DNA from 3 places in the Nonomuraea sp. NPDC049750 genome. Region 1 is predicted to be linked to each of the others. Evidence: riboswitches for the same ligand, from Rfam matches in the RefSeq annotation. Region 1 holds a riboswitch; each other region holds the start of a gene.
What was found. Region 1 has a riboswitch for cobalamin ahead of AB0J16_RS24320 (CbtB-domain containing protein). Riboswitches for the same ligand answer to the same signal wherever they lie in the genome.

Region 2: another riboswitch for cobalamin. It lies ahead of AB0J16_RS59100 (ribonucleoside-diphosphate reductase subunit alpha); the one in region 1 lies ahead of AB0J16_RS24320 (CbtB-domain containing protein).
Region 3: another riboswitch for cobalamin. It lies ahead of AB0J16_RS43250 (ABC transporter substrate-binding protein); the one in region 1 lies ahead of AB0J16_RS24320 (CbtB-domain containing protein).

The regions. Positions count from the first base shown of each region.
Region 1 covers NZ_JBFANB010000009.1:100,020-106,181, forward strand. Annotated here, with positions in the region: gene AB0J16_RS24305 (VWA domain-containing protein) at 1-2,154, opposite strand, end outside; gene AB0J16_RS24310 (histidine phosphatase family protein) at 2,174-2,824, opposite strand; gene AB0J16_RS24315 (CbtA family protein) at 2,831-3,568, opposite strand; gene AB0J16_RS24320 (CbtB-domain containing protein) at 3,577-3,765, opposite strand; cobalamin riboswitch at 3,800-3,929, opposite strand; gene AB0J16_RS24325 (M28 family metallopeptidase) at 3,907-5,457, opposite strand; gene AB0J16_RS24330 (phosphoesterase) at 5,637-6,162, opposite strand, start outside.
Region 2 covers NZ_JBFANB010000063.1:9,011-15,172, forward strand. Annotated here, with positions in the region: gene glmS (glutamine--fructose-6-phosphate transaminase (isomerizing)) at 1-1,730, shown strand, start outside; gene AB0J16_RS59090 (SAM-dependent methyltransferase) at 1,804-2,571, shown strand; gene AB0J16_RS59095 (tripartite tricarboxylate transporter substrate-binding protein) at 2,677-3,642, shown strand; cobalamin riboswitch at 3,647-3,841, shown strand; gene AB0J16_RS59100 (ribonucleoside-diphosphate reductase subunit alpha) at 3,969-6,162, shown strand, end outside.
Region 3 covers NZ_JBFANB010000025.1:44,562-50,723, forward strand. Annotated here, with positions in the region: gene AB0J16_RS43225 (phytanoyl-CoA dioxygenase family protein) at 1-231, shown strand, start outside; gene AB0J16_RS43230 (phosphotriesterase-related protein) at 337-1,293, shown strand; gene AB0J16_RS43235 (cytochrome P450) at 1,290-2,600, shown strand; gene AB0J16_RS43240 (SDR family NAD(P)-dependent oxidoreductase) at 2,597-3,412, shown strand; gene AB0J16_RS43245 (Gfo/Idh/MocA family oxidoreductase) at 3,710-4,573, shown strand; cobalamin riboswitch at 4,581-4,701, shown strand; gene AB0J16_RS43250 (ABC transporter substrate-binding protein) at 4,774-5,733, shown strand; gene AB0J16_RS43255 (iron ABC transporter permease) at 5,745-6,162, shown strand, end outside.

The sequences.
Region 1 (6,162 bases):
CTTCCGGTGATCACGTACGACCGAACTCAGGTCGGAGAGCGTGTCGAGCGAGACCAGGCGCGCCCGCAGTCGCACCGCCAGCCGGACCGCCAGACCCAGCCGCACCGGGCCGCTCTCGCAGTCCACGACCACGCTCGCCGTGCCGTCCAGCAGGGCGGCGGCCCGTTCCACATCGCCGCCCGCCGTCACCCGCCCGTCGGTCACCAGCACCAGCAGCGGCCGCCGTGCCGGGTCACGCAGCCGCTCCACGCGCAGCACCTCCGCCGCCCGCACGAGCCCGGCCGCCAACGGGGTACGGCCGCCGGTCGGCAGCGAGCGCAGCCGGGCCGCGCCCGCCTCCACCGACGAGGTCGGCGGCAGCGCCAGCACGGCGCCCGCGCCACGGAAGGTGACCAGGCCGACCTTGTCGCGCCGCTGGTAGGCGTCGAGCAGCAGACTGAGCACCGCCGTCTTGACGGCGCTCATCCGCCGGCGAGCCGCCATCGAGCCACTGGCGTCCACCACGAACAGCACGAGGTTGCCCTCCCTGCCCTCGCGCACTACCTCGCGCAGGTCGTCCTGGCGCAGCACCAGCCCGGGACCGGTGCGCCCGCGCGTCACCTGGTACGGCGCCGCCGCCAGCATCGTCGCCATCACGTGGAGATCGCGGACCCGTCCGCCGGGGCGGCGTGCGGCGGTGGCCCGGCCGCGTGTGGTGCGCGAGCGCGAGCGCCGCCCCGCCACGCCCTCGCCGATCCCGGGCACCTGAAGCAACGGCACCCTGTACGGCGCCGCCAGCCCGGCCACCCGGCCCGGCGGCTCCTGCTCGCGTGTGCCCCCGGCGTCCGGTGGCTGCCCAGCCTCGGCCGACTGCTTCGCCGACCCCCTGCCATCCGGCATCCAGCCGAAATTCGGCATCCAGCCGTGGTTCGGCACGCGGCCGTCGTTCGGGACGCGGCCATCATCCATCGTCCCGCCGTCGGAGGGACCGGTCGGCTGATCGCGCATCGGTGTTTCGCCGTCACCCGCCGGTGGCGCGGCGCTCGCCGGGCGGCCGTCCTCCCCAGGCCCGGAATGGTCAGCAGCCCCGGAGACGTCAGGAGGCCCGGAGGCGTCAGGACCCCCGCCACCGGGACCCTCCGGATCGTCCGGATCCTCATCCTCCGACGTGCTCTCCAGCAGCTCGTCGAGCAGCGACTCGTCCAGTCCCGGCGCGTCGAAGGGGTCGCGCCGCCGCCGATGCGGCAGCGACAGGCGGGCCGCCGCCCGTACATCCTCGGTCGTCACCGCCTCGCGCCCATGCCAGGCGGCATGGGCGATGGCGGCGTTCGCCGTGACCAGGTCGGCCCGCAATCCGTCGACCTCGAACGCCGCGCACACCGTCGCGATCTGCCGCAGCCGCGCGTCGGGCAGCCGCACGCCGGACACCCGGCCGCGGGCCTGGGCGATCCTGGTCGCCAGCGCCGATTCCTCGGCCGCCCACCTGGCCGCGAACTTCTCGGCGTCCGCGTCGAAGGCCAGCCGGCGCCGTACCACCTCGGCGCGCTCCACCGGATCCCTGGACGCCTTCACCTGCACCGTCAGCCCGAACCTGTCCAGCAACTGCGGACGCAGCTCACCCTCCTCCGGGTTCATGGTCCCGACCAGCAGGAACCGGGCCGGATGCCGGACCGAGACCGACTCCCGTTCCACGTAGCAGGTCCCCAGGGCCGCCGCGTCCAGCAGCAGGTCGACCAGGTGGTCGTGCAGCAGGTTCACCTCGTCCACGTACAGGACGCCGCGGTGCGCGGCCGCCAGCAGGCCCGGCTCGAACGCCTTCACCCCCTCCGTCAGCGCCCGCTCCACATCGAGTGAGCCGGCCAGGCGGTCCTCCGACGCGCCGACCGGCAGCTCCACCAACGCGGCCGGACGGCGAAGCCCTTGGGCGTCCGGCTCGTGCGGGCCGTCCGGGCACTCGGCGTCGGGCGCGGCCGGATCGCAGGCGAACCGGCAGCCCGGCACCACGTTCACCGGGGGCAGCTGGGCGGCCAGCGCGCGCACGATGGTGGACTTGGCGGTGCCCTTCTCACCCCGTACCAGCACACCGCCCACCCGTGGCGAGACGGCGTTGAGCACCAGCGCCAGCTTCAGGTCGTCGAGCCCGACGACGGCGCTGAACGGATACGAGACGATCAAGACAGGACCTTCCGTACGTTCAAGAAAGGATCTTCCGGTTGACGTGGGCGACCCGCCAGCCGCCTCGCGTGACGGTCAGCTCAGTGACGGACAGCGGCGCGAGATCGAAACGGGCGGAGTGCACTGGGTCCAGTCCCAGCGCATGGCCGAGGGCCGCCCGGATGGCGCCCGCGTCGCAGACGGCGACCGCCTCGGGCTCCCCGCGCACCGAGTCGAGCCAGTCGGCCACCCGCGCCGCCAGCACGGTCAGGCTCTCCCCGCCGTGCGGCGCCGCGTCCGGATCCGCCAGCCAGCTCGCCAGCGCGTCCGGCTCCTCCCGCGCGACCCGTCCGTACGGCAGGCCGCGCCACCGGCCGTGATCGGCCTCCGCGAGCGCGGCGACCACGCACGCTTCCCGGCCGAGCGCGGCGGCGGTCTGCCGCGCCGCGGCACCGGGAGCGACCCACGCCACCGAGTCGACCGCCGCCGAGCCGCCCGCCGCCGAGCCGGTCACTGCCGAGCCGGTCGCCGCCGAGCCGACAGCCATCGAGTCGGCCACCACCGAAGCCAAGCCGTGTGCCCTGGCCAAGCCGTGTGCCCTGGCCAGGCTCGACGGGTCGGCGTCCTCATCCGCCCCGGGAAAGCAGGCGGTCCGCATCCCCGGCGTGCTGGCGTGCCGGACGAACAGCACGCCGGCTCAGCCCGGCGAGGCGGCGGTCGCGGGTACGGCCCCCCGCCGCGCCGCCCTGTCGCTCACCCACCCGAACAGCACACCGAAGGCCGTCCAGAAAACGAGCTGCGTCCCTAACGACACGAGCCTGAACTGCCACAGCAACGTGGCAGGAAAGCCCTCGGGCACCTCGTCCACGGTCGGCAGCAGCAGCCACGCGGCGACCACCGGGACCAGGTACGCGACCCCGGCCGCGACCCACCGCGCCCAAGGCCCGGCGGTCACCCGGCGCGCGGTCGCCACCGCGATCGCGATCGCGGCCAGGCCGACAAGGATCATCACGACATAGAGGGCGGTCCGGCTGTTGATCGTTTCCGGGTCTCCGACAGCCGGCGGATTGGCCGGATATTTCACGAACGGTACGAGGATCACCGCCCCGAACGCCGACCCGGCGGCGGCGAGCGCCAGCCCGCCCTCCGACCGTGGACCGACCCGGCCCCGCAGACCCGCGTACACCAGGGCGAAGACCCCTCCCACGGCCAGCCCGTACAGGCCGGTGGCGAGGAAGAGCCCGGCCTTCTGGCCCGGCCTGCTGACCAGTTCCTCCTCGCCGTGGTCATGGCCAGGTTCCTGCGCGGCGTGCGCCTGTTCCAGTGCGATCGCACTGTCCACCTGCGGTTCCCCGAAGGCGAAGGCGAAGCCGCCCGCGATCAATCCGGCCAGCAGGCCCAGAAGCAGGCCCCTGACCAGCAGGGTGCGTACCATGCCTGGGTCTAGTGGCAGGGCACGCCGAGCAGGTGACGCCCGTCGTGCATGAGTTCGTGCAGGTACGCACCCGTCTGCGAGATGGCGCCGTTGTCCATCAGCACCAGGTAGGCGACCAGCAGCAGTACCGGTACGGCCAGCAACCACAGCCGCAGACGGGGGAACGGAATGACGGTAGGAGCGGACAGACCACTCATCAGTGCCTCCTCAGGGATGACGCGTCCCAACAAATGAGGTCACGGAGGCCCAAGCGACCTGGCTCCCGGGATCTACGTCCCGGATACAGTGGCGCGTCCGCACCGGCATCTCACCGGATTTCCCTTGGACAACCGTGAAATCTACCGGAACGTATCCTTTCCTCCCGTTCGCGTCAACACATCGAGGAAGCCGGACGTTGACGGTGTGAAGCGCGCACGGCTGGTCGCGGGTGCCACTCGCGGCGGGATGGAGCGGAGGTTGAACGCGTATCGCGCGACGGAGTCGGCGATGGCGTCCGCGTCCACGTCCAGCGCCGTGGCGTTGATGTTGGCGATGGTGTCGCACGCCTGGTGGTAGCAGGCGTCGTAGGCGACCCCGGCAGTCCCGCCGAACAGCGCCGCCTCCGCGGCCGTCTTGATCCCCTCGGCGCCGGTGAAGATGCCGCCGGCCGGGATCCCGACCGCGATGAACGGCCCGTAGTCCGAGCGCCCGTCGAAGTCCGTGCCCACCGTGGGCAGGCCGCGCGAGCCGTAGAACGCCGCCAGCTGCTTCTCGATCTCGGCGGAACCGGGCGGACCGGCGGGGGAGCCGACGTTGTCGGAGTCGTCCCCGTCGTACAGCTTGTAGGCGTAGTTCGGCGTGGCCACCATGTCGAAGTTCAGGTACACCCGGACGCGGTCCCGCTGCGCCTGCGACAACGACCCGACGTACTGATCGGAACCGAGCAGCCCGATCTCCTCGGCGGCCCAGAAGGCGAAGCGGACCTTGTTCTTGACCGGGTAGAGCGCCATCTCCTCGGCGACCTCCAGGATCGCCGCGCTGCCCGAGCCGTTGTCGTTGATGCCGGGCCCCGCCGTCACGCTGTCGAGATGCGCGCCCACCATGACGACGTCGCGCGGGTCGCCGAAGCGGGTCTCGGCGATCACGTTGTCCGTGCTGCCGAGCACGAGGTTGGCGTCGACCTTGAGGTGTACGGTCGCGCCCGGCGTGTTCGCGAGTTCGTTGCCCACGGCGAAGTCGGCGAACACCATGGGGATCCCGCCCCGCCACTCGCCGATGTCCAGCGGGAACGCGTCGGTACGACCCGGCTGACCCTCGTTGAAGATGATGAGCCCGGTCGCACCCGCCGCGGCCGCGTTCTGCACCTTCGTGACGAACGGGCAGGTGCCGCGCTGGACGAGCGCGATACGGCCGGCCACGAACCCGGCGAAGTCCGCCGCTTCGCAGCCGCTGGTCGAGGTCGGCGTGGGAGTGGGTGGCAGCGTGAGGTCCACGCCCTGGACCTGCGCGGTCACCTCGCCCGAGGGGGAGGGCTGGAAGGTGAAGAAGTCCTCGTTCGGTACGTACGTCTTCGCGCTCGGCGCGGTGAGCGCCAGCGTCGGCGGGCTGTTCTCGGCCCAGCTCTTGACGTAGTTGATCGGTTGCAGCGTGACCTTGTAACCGGCCTTGCGCAGCTTGTTCGCCACGTAGTCGCGGGAGGCGCCGTAGCCGCTGGTGCCGGTCGCGCGGATGCCGCCATGGGCGGTGGCGATGTCCTGCAGGGCTTGCAGGTGCTTGGCGACGTTCGTCCCCTTGACCTGCTTGACCAGCAGCTTGGCGAAGACGTCGTCCAGGCCGCCGGCGGTGGCGGGCACGGCCATGGCGATGGTCAAGGAGAGCGCGGTGGCCAGGATGGTGATGACTCTGCGCATTCGGATTCCCCTGTAGGACAGGAACGGGAAGGCAGACGATCCCCGAGGCTCGCCGAACGCGAACGTAACCCGGCCCCGCACCGTTGGAAAGACCCCCAGCTGAAAGACCCCCGGCGCCACGCTTGGCGCGGAGAGAGGGCGGCCGCGCGTGGTACGCGGGACCGCCCAAGGCCGGCGGGCTAGCGGACGCGGATGAAGACGGGATTGGAGTAGAACCACAGGTCCTGCCACGGGCTCTCCTTGCCGTCGGCCGCCGGCTCCATCTCGTCGGTGCTGGTGCCGCGTACCCGCAGGTAGCTGTCGGCCTGCACATCGCGCAGCGTGTGCCGGATGACATAGTCCCGGCCCTGCCGGCGCCAGTCGCCCGGCCCGAAGCGCGCCACGACCTTGGTGGTGGGGTTGGTGTCGGCGTCCAGGTTGGCGCTCACGCCGCTCACCTGTCCGGTGATGAGGTCGACGCGCCGCACCTCCGGGCGGTCGCCGTTGCCGTTCTTGCCCTCCAGCGGCCGGAACCGGATCTCGGCCTCGACGTCGGTGCGGTTGCGCCGGTTGACCACCAGCGTCTCGCCGACGGTGGCCTGGCGGCCCTGGTTGCCGGCGGTGACGTCGAGAGCGGTGATCAGGTCGCCGGTGGCGACGAAGATGCGGCCGTTGCGCAGGGCGTCCATGATGTCGCCGTAGTCCTGGCGGGCCATCACGTACGTC
Region 2 (6,162 bases), on a different contig from region 1:
CGGCCGGCGTCGTCGTGTCCAACAAGGGGCTCAAGGTACGTAAGGTCAAAGGCCGGGTCGCCGACCTGGCGAAGGTCGTACCCCCCAGGTTCAAGGGCGCCCTCGGCATCGGTCACACGCGGTGGGCCACGCACGGCGTGCCCAGCGACGTCAACGCGCACCCGCACCTGTCGTCCGATGAGCGGATCGCGGTCGTGCACAACGGCATCATCGAGAACGCCGACGAACTGCGCGCCAAGCTGACCGCCGACGGGGCGGAGTTCGTCTCCGAGACCGACACCGAGGTCCTCGCGCACCTGATCGCCCGTACGGTCGAGGAGACCGACACGCTGGAGGAGGCCGTACGCAAGGCGCTCAAGAGCATCGTCGGCACGTACGGCATCGCGGTCGTCGACGGTGAGCGGCCCGGCGAGGTGGTCGTGGCCCGCAACGGCAGCCCGATCGTGCTCGGCATCGGCGAGAAGGAGATGTTCGCCGCCTCCGACGTGGCCGCGCTCGTCCGCTACACCCGCCAGGTCGTGCACCTGGAGGACGGCGAGCTGGCCGTGCTCAAGGCCGACGGGTTCCACACCTTCGCCAGCGACGCGCGCGAGACCGCCAAGGAGCCGCTGACCGTCGACTGGGACGCCGGGCACTACGACACCGGCGGCTACGAGCACTACCTGCTCAAGGAGATCTCCGAGCAGCCCGACACGGTCTCGCGCACCATGAGCGGCCGCCTCGACGAGCGCTTCCACATCGCCCACCTGGGCGGCCTGAACATGGACGCCCGCGAGACCCGCTCCTTCCGCCGGGTGAAGATCATCGGCTGTGGCTCCGCCTACTACTCGGGCCAGATCGGCGCGCAGCTCATCGAGGAGCTGGCCCGTATCCCGGCCGACGCCGAGCCGGCCAGCGAGTTCCGCTACCGCAACCCGGTCGTCGACCCCGACACGCTCTACGTCGCGATCAGCCAGTCGGGCGAGACCTACGACACGCTCGCGGCCGTACAGGAGCTCAAGCGCAAGGGCGGCCGGGTCATCGGCATCGTCAACGCGGTTGGCAGCGCCATCGCCCGCGAGGTCGACGGCGGCGTCTACCTGCACGCCGGGCCCGAGGTCTCGGTCGCCTCGACCAAGGCGTTCACCTCGACGTCGCTGGCGTTCGCGCTGCTCGCGCTGCACTTCGGCCGGGTGCACGACCTCTCGCCCGCCGACGGCCGCCGCGTCTGCGAGGGCCTGCGCAGGCTGCCCGGCCAGATCGAGGAGATCCTGGCGCAGGGCGACAAGATCGCCGAGCTGGCGAAGAAGTACGCGAACTATCCGAGCATGATGTTCGTCGGCCGGGTCCGCGGTTATCCGGTGGCCCGCGAAGGCGCGCAGAAGCTCAAGGAGATCTCGTACGTCCACGCCGAGGCCTATCCGGCCAGCGAGCTCAAGCACGGGCCGCTCGCGCTCATCGGCCCCGAGATGCCGACGGTGGCGATCGTCCCCGACGACGAACTGCTCGACAAGAACCTCACCACGCTCGGCGAGATCCGCGCCCGCGGCGGCAAGGTGCTCATGGTGGGCCACCGCGAACCCGACGCCAAGCTGGCCGATGACGTCATCGTGGTGCCGAAGAACGAGATCGAGCTGGACCCGATCCTGCTCACGATCCCGCTGCAGCTGCTGGCCTACCACGCCGCCGTGGCGCTCGAGCGCGATGTGGATAAGCCACGCAACTTGGCTAAGAGCGTCACAGTCGAGTAACTGCTTCGACACGGCGGCCACAATAGGCACATAGCCCGCGATAAGTGGACCGGCAGGACTTAAGATCGAAACTGTGCCCGAGTTTCATGGCCAACCGCCAAATCTCGCACGAATGTACGATTACATGCTCGGCGGCACAGACAACTACGCCGTCGACCGCGAGGCGATCGACCGGCTTGCGGCGCTGATCCCGCAAGCCGTCCTGCTGGCGCGTGCCAACCGGGCCTTCCTCCAGCGCGCGGTCCGCCACCTGGCGGGCGCGGGCGTCCGCCAGTTCCTCGATCTGGGCAGCGGGCTGCCGACCCAGGGCAACGTGCACGAGGTGGCGCCGGAGGCGAAAGTCGTCTACGTCGATCGCGACCCGGTCGTCGCCACCCACGCCAGGGCGCTGCTGGAGGGGGCGGGCCGGGCCGTCTTCGTCCAGGCCGATCTGCTCGACCCCGACGAGGTGCTGGCGCAGGCGTCCCGCTTCCTGGACATGAACGAGCCGGTGGGCGTGCTGCTGGTCTCGATCCTGCACTTCATCCCGGACGCCCGCGACCCGGGCAAGATGGTGACCAGGCTGCGCGAGGCGGTGGCGCCCGGCAGCTACCTGGTGCTCACCCACGCGACCTCGCGGGGACGTTTCGACGAGGGCGCCACGCCCCTCCACCGGCCCACGTCGGCAGGGGCCGGCACCGACCGGACGCCGAGGGAGATCCGGGCGTTCTTCGGGGACTTCGAGCTGGTCGAGCCGGGCCTGGTGCACGCCCCCGACTGGCGTCCCGATCGGCCCAGGCTGGTCAGCGAGCCCTCGCTGCCGTCGTACCTGCTCGTCGGTGTGGGCGAGAAAACTTCATAGTTCTTCCCGACTTTTCGTGATCCCTGATAATGACAACCCTGATGTGTAACAGTGCGTTAAGTGTCAGTGACCTGGGGTAGTTATGGGGTGCGAGGGGAGGACGCCATGCGCCGACGGGGGTTCTTCGCGCTCGGCCTGGCGGTGGCGGCCTGCGCGACAGGATGTGGCACGGAGGGGAGCCTCGGCGGACGCGCCGTCAACGCGGCCGGCCTCTCGGGCCGGTTCGCGATCGTCCCCGGCGCCGGACGCTGGGCCCGCGTCGCCAAGGCGCTCGTCAAAACCGCCCGCGACGCCGGTTTCCCGGTCTCCGGCACGCCGCCCGTCACCCGGATCACCGTCACCGGGTTGCCCGCGCTGGCCGCGACCGAGCTCAACAACGGGCTGTCGCTGCTCGACACCGCCACGCCGCTGGCCCGGCTCACCGGCCAGATCGAGGTGGTGGTGGTGCCCGCTCACTCCAAGTTCACCACCTTCGACCAGTTCGGCGCGCAGCTGGTGGCCCACCCCGACCGCACACCGCTGACGGGCGGACCGCAGGGCGAGCCCGACCACCTGCTGTTCGGGCTGATCGCCAAGGGCCTCGGCGCCGACACCCGGCAGGTCGACTACACCGGCTTTCCCGGCAGCGTGGAGGCCGCGGCCGCGCTTCTCGGTGGCAAGGCCGCCGCGGCGACCGGCACGCTCGCGGACTGGCGCCGTGCCATCGGCAAGGGCCAGGTCAGGGTGCTGGCCGTCTCCAGCGCGCGCCGGGTGGACGGCGTGGAGGCGCCGAGCCTGCTGGAGTGCGGCGTGCGGGTCGACTTCGCCGACTGGTGCGCGGCCGTGGGGCCCGAGGGGATGTCCGAGGACGGCAAGGCCGTCGCCATCCGGCTCTGCGACGAGGTCACGGAGTCCGCCTCCTGGCGGGCGGCCTGCCGGGCGGAGGGATGGACCTCGATCCCGCTCAGCGGCGACGACTTCGAACAATGGCTGGCCTCGGAGATCGGCAGGACCAGGGCCGTGCTCCGCGATCTGGGCATGCTCGACACCGCTGACACAACATGCTGGGGTAGTTGCGCCAAGGGCCACTAGATGTAGGATTCTGCTCGTCGCTGGTTCGCCCCTCGGGGCGGAGCAAAAGGGAACCCGGTGCGATTCCGGGGCTGCCCCGCAGCGGTGAGCGGGAACGACCGCCGTCACGAGCACTGGACCTTTCCGGGAAGCGACGGCCAGTAGGAACTATCGACCATGCCCGCGAGCCCGAAGACCTGCCGGTGACGTTGGGGGAGCCAGCCGGCTCTGCCCATCGAAGTGTCCATGGCCTCGAGGGAGGGCCGGGGGCGTCGGCGGCCGGGGAGTCCAGGGGCCGTCGTGCTCTCACGCGCCCTCACGGGGATGAGCTCGCGAGGAGAGAGCACGTGACGCAGATCATTGAGGCCGATCACCAGCCGGCCACGGTCGATCACCAGCCGGCCACGGTCGATCACCAGCCGGCCACGGTCGACCAGCAGCCGGCCACCGTCGGCCGGCAGTCGGCGACGGTCGATCGGCAGTCGGCCACCGCCAAAAGCGCCGATCGGCGGCTGGCGATCGAGGAGGCCGCCGCCCGGGTGATCACCGATCCGGCCAACTCCCGGATCGCCGCCCGGCTCCTGGCCGAGGAGATCGCCGACGAGGCGGCCGGGCACGGCGTGCGGACCTTTTCCGAGTCCATCGCCGCCAGCCACGCCGCCGGGCTGATCCAGGACTCGCTCGCCGCCTTCGTCGGCGCGCACGCCGCCGAGCTCGACGCGCTCGTCTCCGGCGACGCGGACGACCGCTTCGAGTACTTCGGGTTGCGTACGGTCTACGACCGCTACCTGCTGCGGCACCCGCGGTCGCGGACCGTGCTCGAACGGCCGCAGCACTTCCTGCTCCGCGTGGCCTGCGGGCTGTCGGAGACGGTCGCCGAGGCCGCCGAGCTGTACGGCCTCATGTCCACACTGTCGTACCTGCCGAGCTCACCGACGCTGTTCAACTCCGGTTCGCGCCGGCCGCAGCTGTCGTCGTGCTTCCTGCTCGACTCGCCGCGCGACGAGCTGGAGTCGATCTACGACCGCTACGGGCAGGTGGCCAGGCTGTCGAAGTACGCCGGGGGCATCGGCATCGCGTGGACCCGGGTGCGCTCGCGTGGATCCCTCATCAAGGGCACCAACGGGCACTCCAACGGCATCGTGCCCTGGCTGCGTACGCTCGACTCCTCCGTCGCCGCCGTCAACCAGGGCGGTCGCCGCAAGGGCGCGGCCTGTGTCTACCTGGAGACCTGGCACGCCGATATCGAGGAGTTCCTGGAGCTGCGCGACAACACGGGCGAGGACGCCCGGCGTACGCACAACCTCAACCTGGCCAACTGGGTGCCGGACGAGTTCATGCGGCGGGTGGAGGCCGACGAGGTCTGGTCGCTGTTCGACCCCAAGGAGGTCCCCGACCTCACCGACCTGTACGGCGAGGCGTTCACCCGCGCCTACCGCGCCTACGAGGCCGACGGCCGCTACACCCGGCAACTGCCCGCCCGGACCCTCTACGGCCGGATGATGCGCACCCTCGCCCAGACCGGCAACGGCTGGATGACGTTCAAGGACGCCGCCAACCGCACCTCCAACCAGACGGCCCGGCCCGAGAACGTCATCCACCTGTCCAACCTGTGCACCGAGATCCTCGAGGTCACCAGCGACGGCGAGACGGCGGTATGCAACCTCGGCTCGATCAACCTCGCCGCCCACCTGACCGGCGAAGGCGTCGACTGGGCCCGGCTGCGCACGACCGTCCGTACGGCCGTACGTTTCCTGGACCGGACCATCGACCTGGGCTTCTACCCGACCACTGAGGCCGAGGCGGCCAACAAGCGCTGGCGGCCGATCGGGCTCGGCGTGATGGGCCTGGCCGACGTCTTCTTCGCGCTCCGGCTGCCGTTCGACTCGCCCGAGGCGCTGGGGCTGTCGACCCGCGTCGCCGAGGAGATCGCCCTGGCCGCCTACGACACCTCCGCCGACCTGGCCGTCGAGCGCGGCCGGCATCCGTCGTACGAGGAGACCAGGGCGGCGGGCGGCGTCCTGCACCCCGACCACTACGGCGCCGCCGCGTCGCCGCGCTGGGCCGAGCTGCGCGCGAAGATCGCCACGACCGGGCTGCGCAACTCGCTGATGGTCGCCATCGCCCCGACCGCGACCATCGCCTCCATCGCCGGGTGCTACGAGTGCATCGAGCCACAGGTGTCCAACGTGTTCAAGCGCGAGACGCTGTCGGGGGAGTTCCTCCAGGTCAACCGCTACCTGGTGGCCGACCTGCAGGCTCGCGGGTTGTGGACGCAGCGGATGCGCGACGACCTCAAGCGGGCGGACGGCTCGGTCCAGGAGATCGCGGGCATCCCCGACGACCTCAAGACCTTGTACCGGACGGCCTGGGAGCTGCCGCAGAAGGCGCTCATCGACCTGGCCGCGGCACGTCAGCCGTACATCGACCAGTCGCAGTCGCTCAACCTGTTCATGGCCAGCCCGACGATCGGCAAGCTGTCGTCGATGTACGCCTATGCCTGGAAGCAGGGCCTGAAGACCACCTACTACCTGCGCTCGC
Region 3 (6,162 bases), on a different contig from region 1:
CAACTGGAGCTGTCGCCGCCCCTCGACCTCGCGGCGGGCGACGCGACCGTGCATCATGCGCTGACCGTGCACGGAGCACCCGCCAACCACCGCGACCAGCCGCGCCTGTCGTTCACCGTCACGTACTTCGACGCGAACGCCCTCTACACCGGCACGCCGTACCAGCAGACGGACGGGCTCGACCTTGAGGTGAACCGGCCGTTCGACCACCCGAGGTTCCCGTGCGTGTGAGCGCCCCAGACGCACAGGCGGGAGACGCGCAGGTGAGAGACGTGCAGGTGAGAGACGTGCAGGTGAGAGACACCGCACTGAGCGAGGCGCGGCTGGGAGACGCGTATGCCTGAGACCGTGAGAGGGCCGGTGGGCGAGCTGGGCGCCACGCTCATGCATGAGCACGTGTTCGGGCTCAGTCCGGAGATTCTCTGGAACTGGCCGGACATCCCGGAAGGGTGGGACCTCGAACGGCGGGCGAGGGAGGCGGCGGCCAAACTGGACGACCTCCGGGCCGAGGGCATCGACACGATCGTGGACCTGACCGTCATCGGGCTCGGCAGGTATGTCCCCGCCGTCCAGCGGGTGGCCGAGCTGACCAGCGTGAACATCGTCGCCGCCACCGGCCTCTACACCTACGACGCCCTGCCCCCGTACTTCGGCAACCGGGGTCCCGGCTCGCTGTTCGGCGGGCCTGATCGGCTGGCGGAGTTCTTCGTACGGGACATCGTTCAGGGAATCGGCCGGACCGGGGTCAAGGCGGGCATGCTCAAATGCGCCACCGACCATCTCGGCATGACCAAGGGGACCGAACGGGTCTTCCGTGCGGTCGCGGAGGCGCATCTGGAGACGGGCGTGCCCATCACCACCCACTCCCACAGCGCCTCCAGGGGCGGCCTGGAGCAGCAGCGGCTGCTCGGCGAACTCGGCGTCGACCTCACCAGGGTCGTCATCGGCCACGCGGGCGACTCGACCGACGTCGCCTACCTGGAGGAGCTGGCCGCGAACGGCTCCTACCTCGGCATGGACCGCTTCGGCATCGAGACGCTCTCGCCGTTCGAAGACCGGGTGTCGATCGTGGCGACGATGTGCGCGCGCGGCCACGCCGACCAAATGGTGCTAAGTCACGACTCGTACTGCTTCAACGATCGGTTCGACGCCGAGGTCGTACGGCAGCGCCACCCGAACTACCACCTCCTGCACATCTCCCGCGATGTCCTGCCCGAGCTGCGCAAGAGGGGCGTCACCGAGGAGCAGATCCACCAGATGCTCGTCGACAATCCCCGGAGGATCTTCGCATGATCGAGGGCACGACCGACGGGACGCTCAAGGACGCGACCGACAGCATGACCGATGGCACGGCTGGCGGGACGGCCAGCGGCACGAGCCACGGCACGATCGAGGACGCGACCGACGACGCGATCGAGGACTTCGACGTCGGCTCGGACTGGCACGTCGCCTCGCCGTACGAGTTCCTCGGCAGGCTGCGCCGGGAGCGGCCGGTGTTCCGCAGCGAGCATCTCGGCGCTTATGTGCTGACCCGGCACGCCGACGTGCGCGCGGCGTACGGCGACCCGAGGCGGTTCTCCTCGGAGGGCTCGCTGACCATCTCCCGCAGCCTCACCCGTGAGACGCGCGACAGGCTGGGCGAGCATGGGTCGTTTCTGTCCAGCTTCGTGGCGAACGTCGATCCGCCCGACCACACCAGGCTGCGGCGTTCGGTGTCGAAGGCGTTCACGCCACGGGCGGTCTCGGCCATGGAGCAGCACTTCCGGCGGCTCAACGAGGACCTGCTCGACCGCGTGGCGCCCAGGGGCGAGGCCGACTTCGTGTCCGAGATCGGGCACGAGCCGTCGATCAAGCTGACCGCCCGGTTCATCGGGGTTCCCGAGTCGGACGAGGGTTTCGTACAGGCGCATGTGAAGGACTGGTTCCAGCTCTTCCTGTCGCCGCAGCCGCCAGACCGCCAGCTCGAACTGGCCGACAGTTTCCTGACCTATCTGGATTACGTGGATCGGCTGGTCGCGGCCCGCGCCAAGGAGCCGCGCGACGACTTCACCTCGCTCATGACCTCGCTGATCGGCTCCGAGCTCAGCCATCGCGAGGTGGTGGAGCTGATCTCCACGATCCTGCTCGGTGGCAACGACACCGTGCCGAACCAGCTCGCCAACAGCGTCCTGCGGCTGCTGCGCGAGGACGCCTGGCCGGTCGCGCCGCCGCTGATCCAGAACGCGGTCGAGGAGTGCATGCGCATCGACGGCGCCTCCCTCGGGTCGTTCCGGTACGCCACCACCGATATTTCACTCCACGACGTGATAATTCCGGAGAAGTCGTTGGTGCTCCTCTCCACCGACTCCGCCGCCCACGACGAGACCGTCTTCCCCGACCCGGACCGGTTCGTCATCGACCGGGCCAACGCCGACGCCCACATGGTGTTCGGTTACGGCATCCACTTCTGCGTGGGCGCCGCGCTCGGCCGGCTGCAGCTTCGGACCGCACTCGACGTGCTCGGCCGCCGCCTGCCCTCGCTCAGGCTCGCCGACGAGCCCATCGTCTACCGCAAGTCCATCGTGGGCCGGGGACTGACGGCCCTGCGGGTGACGTGGTGAGTGCCGCGCCGGGCCGGTTCGATGGGCGGGTGGCCCTGGTGACGGGCGCGGGGTCGGGCATCGGTGCGGCGTGCGCGTCGCGCCTGGCTGCCGAAGGTGCCTGCGTGGGCGTCCTGGACGTGCGCGCGTCGGGCGCCAAGTCGATCGCCACCGCCATCCGCGCCAGAGGCGGCACGGCCACGGCGCTCGTCTGTGACGTGTCGGACGAGAAGCAGGTGGCCGAGGCGATCGGCGACCTGGTCACCTCGTTCGGCCGCCTGGACGTCGTCCACTCCAACGCGGCCGCGCTCGACCCCGGCACCTACGGCCGTGACCGCGACCTTGAGGACCTCGACGTCGCCGTCTGGGACCGCACGATGGCGGTGAACCTGCGTGGCTGCCTGCTCATGGTCAAGCACGCGGCCCCCGTGATGGCCGAGGGCGGCGCGTTCGTCGTCACTTCGTCGGTCTCCGGCCTGCTGGGCGACGTCGCGCACGTCGCGTACGGCACCTCGAAGGCGGCGCTGACCGGTTTCGTGCGCTACGTGGCCACCAAGTACGGCTCGCGCGGCATCCGCTGCAACGCCGTCGCGCCCGCGCTGGTCCTGACCGACGCGGCCGCGCAGGCCCTCGGCCGGGAGCGGCTGGCCGACAAGGCGGCCGAACGGCTGCTGCCCTGGGCCTGCACCCCGGACGACGTGGCCGACCTCGTCGCCTTCCTCGCCTCGGGTGAGTCGCGGTGCATCACGGGACAGACCATCGTCATCGACTCCGGCACGATGGCCCACCGCCCTGAACACGCCCTGCGCCAATGGCGCGACGCGGCGGGGTGATGCTGGTGCGGTGACCACCGGGATTCCCCTGGGGTGGTTCGTCACACGACCGTCTCGATCCCAGTGACGGTCTGTCGTGCTTGGGGTCCTTGTGGGGGAGGCCCTTGCGGGGTGCGGAGGAAGTCGGTCCGTGGTGGTTGGGGTCCTTTCAGGGATGCCCCTGCGGGGGAGCGGAGGAAGGCGGTCCGTGTGGCAGGGAGCCCGTGGAGGGACACTCCTGCGGGGGAGTGGAAGACCGGATGCCCGCAGAACATTCCTAGGAACCGCATTAAGGTTGTGGCGGATCAAGGGGGATGAATGGAGCCGGTGTCGGTCGGGTTGGTCGGGGCGGGGCCGTGGGCGGAGCGCGCGCATGCGCCCATGCTGGTCAACAGTCCGCATCTCCGGTTCGCCGGCGTGTGGGCCCGGCGCCCGGAGGCTGCCGCCCGGCTGGGGGCGCCGGTGTTCGAGCGGGTCGAGGAGTTGTTCGAGGCGTGCGAGGCCGTGGCGTTCTGCGTGCCGCCGGGCGTACAGGCCGAATTGGGGGTGCGCGCGGCGAAGGCCGGGAAGGCGCTGTTGCTGGAGAAGCCGCTCGCCGACTCGCTGGAGAACGCGCGGCGGCTCGCCGACGCCGTGCGTGAGGCCGGTGTGGCCTCCCAGATGGTGCTCAGCATGCGTTATATGAAGCAGGTCAGGGAGTTTCTGGCGCGCTGCGCGGAAATCGAGGCGTTCGGCGGTCACGCCGCGAACATCTCCAATGTCCTGCTGGGCGGCCACCTCTTCGGCACCCCGTGGCGGCTCGAGCGCGGGGCGCTCCTGGACGTCGGGCCGCACGTGATCGACCTGCTCGACGCCGCGCTCGGCCGGGTGACCGGCGTGCGCGCGCACGGCAACCCGCTCGGCTGGACCGGACTGCTGCTCGATCACGAGGGCGGCGCGGCCAGCGAGGCGTCGCTGTGCATGGCCGCCGCCGGTGACCTGCCGCCGGCCAGCGTCGCGGTGTTCGGCAGGACGGGCAGCGTGACGCTGATGCCCAGTGATGACGACGATCCGTTCGAGACCATCGCCGAGGAGTTCGCGCGGACCGTACGCCAGGGCGGCGGGCACCCGCTGGACGCGGCCCACGGGCTCAGGTTGCAAGAGATCATCGCCGAGGCGGAAGCCCAATTGGGCACCCCTTGACTTAACGCCCATCTGGCGCATTGATAGCGTCTGTCCGACGCGCAGAGTTGCAGCGAAGTCCGGTGCGAGTCCGGCGCTGTCCCGCAACTGTCATAGCCAGGTCGCCTGCCTCCGCGCTGACGTCATCAACCCTCGTGGAAAAGGGTGATCCGTCGCTCTCCAGCGGGTCTCTCGGTTCCGACAGTGTGAAAGGACTTCTCGTGAGGCCCGTACGCACGGCCTTCGCGGGCGCGCTGCTGGGAACGCTCGTTCTGGCCGGATGTGGTCAGACCAGCACTACCACCACCCCGTCCCCCGCGAGCCCCACCGGTACGACCGGCTCGACCAGCTCCGCCGCCTTCCCCGTGACGGTCGAGGCGGGCAACGGCAAGGTCGGCATCGCCAAAAAGCCGGAGCGGATCGTCTCGCTCTCCGCCAGCCACACCGAGACGCTCTTCGCCATCGGCGCGGGCCCCCAGGTCATCGCGGTGGACGACCAGTCCAACTACCCGGCCGGCGTCCCCAAGACCGACCTGTCCGGCTTCAAGCCGAACGTCGAGGCCATCGTCGCCCAGAAGCCCGACCTGGTGATCGTCTCCAACGACATCGACGGCATCGTCGCCAAGCTGGGCAAGGTGAACGTGCCCGTCCTCCTGGAGCCCGCCGCCACCAAGCTCGACGAGGCGTACGACGAGATCACCGACCTCGGCGCCGCCACCGGCAACACCGAAAAGGCCGGACAAGTCGTGACAGGCATGAAGACATCCCTCGACAAGCTCTCGGCGAACGCCCCCAAGAACAAGAAGCTCACCTACTACCACGAACTCGACCAGACCCCCTACGCGGCGACGTCCAGCACGTTCATCGGGCAGATCTACGCCATGTTCGGCCTCACCAACATCGCCGACAAGGCGCCGGACCCGGCGGGCGGCTACCCCAAGCTGTCGGCGGAGTTCGTCGCCCAGGCCGACCCCGACCTGATCTTCCTGGCGGACGTGAAGTGCTGCCAGCAGAGCAAGGACACGCTGGCCAAGCGCCCCGGCTGGAAAGGACTGTCGGCGGTCAAGGGTGACCAGGTGATCCAGCTCGACGACGACATCGCCTCGCGCTGGGGCCCGCGGGTCGTGGACCTGGCGCAGACCATCAGCGACGCCGTCGGCAAGGCGGCCACCCGCCAGTGAGGTCCAGACCGATGTGGACGGCGGGCGCGCTGGCCGTGCTCGCCGTCTCCATGGTCGCCGGGCTGCTCGGCGGGGCCGCCGACATCTCACCGTGGCAGGTGGTGCTCCAGGTGCTCGACTGGCTGCCGTACGTACACGTGGACTCGGGGCTGGCCCCCGTGGAGCAAGGGCTGCTGTTCGAGCTGCGGCTGCCCAGGGTGCTGGTGGCGGCCGTGGTCGGCGGGCTGCTGGCCATCGCGGGGGCCGGCTACCAGGGGGTGTTCCGCAACCCGCTGGCCGACCCCTACCTGCTGGGCGCCGCAGCCGGAGCCGGGCTGACCACCACCGTGGTCATCGTGCTCGTGCCGACCCCTGCCGTCGGCATCCCGGTGGCCGCCTTCGCGGGGGCGGTCGGCGGGGTGTTCCTCGCGTACGTGCTCGGCAACACCG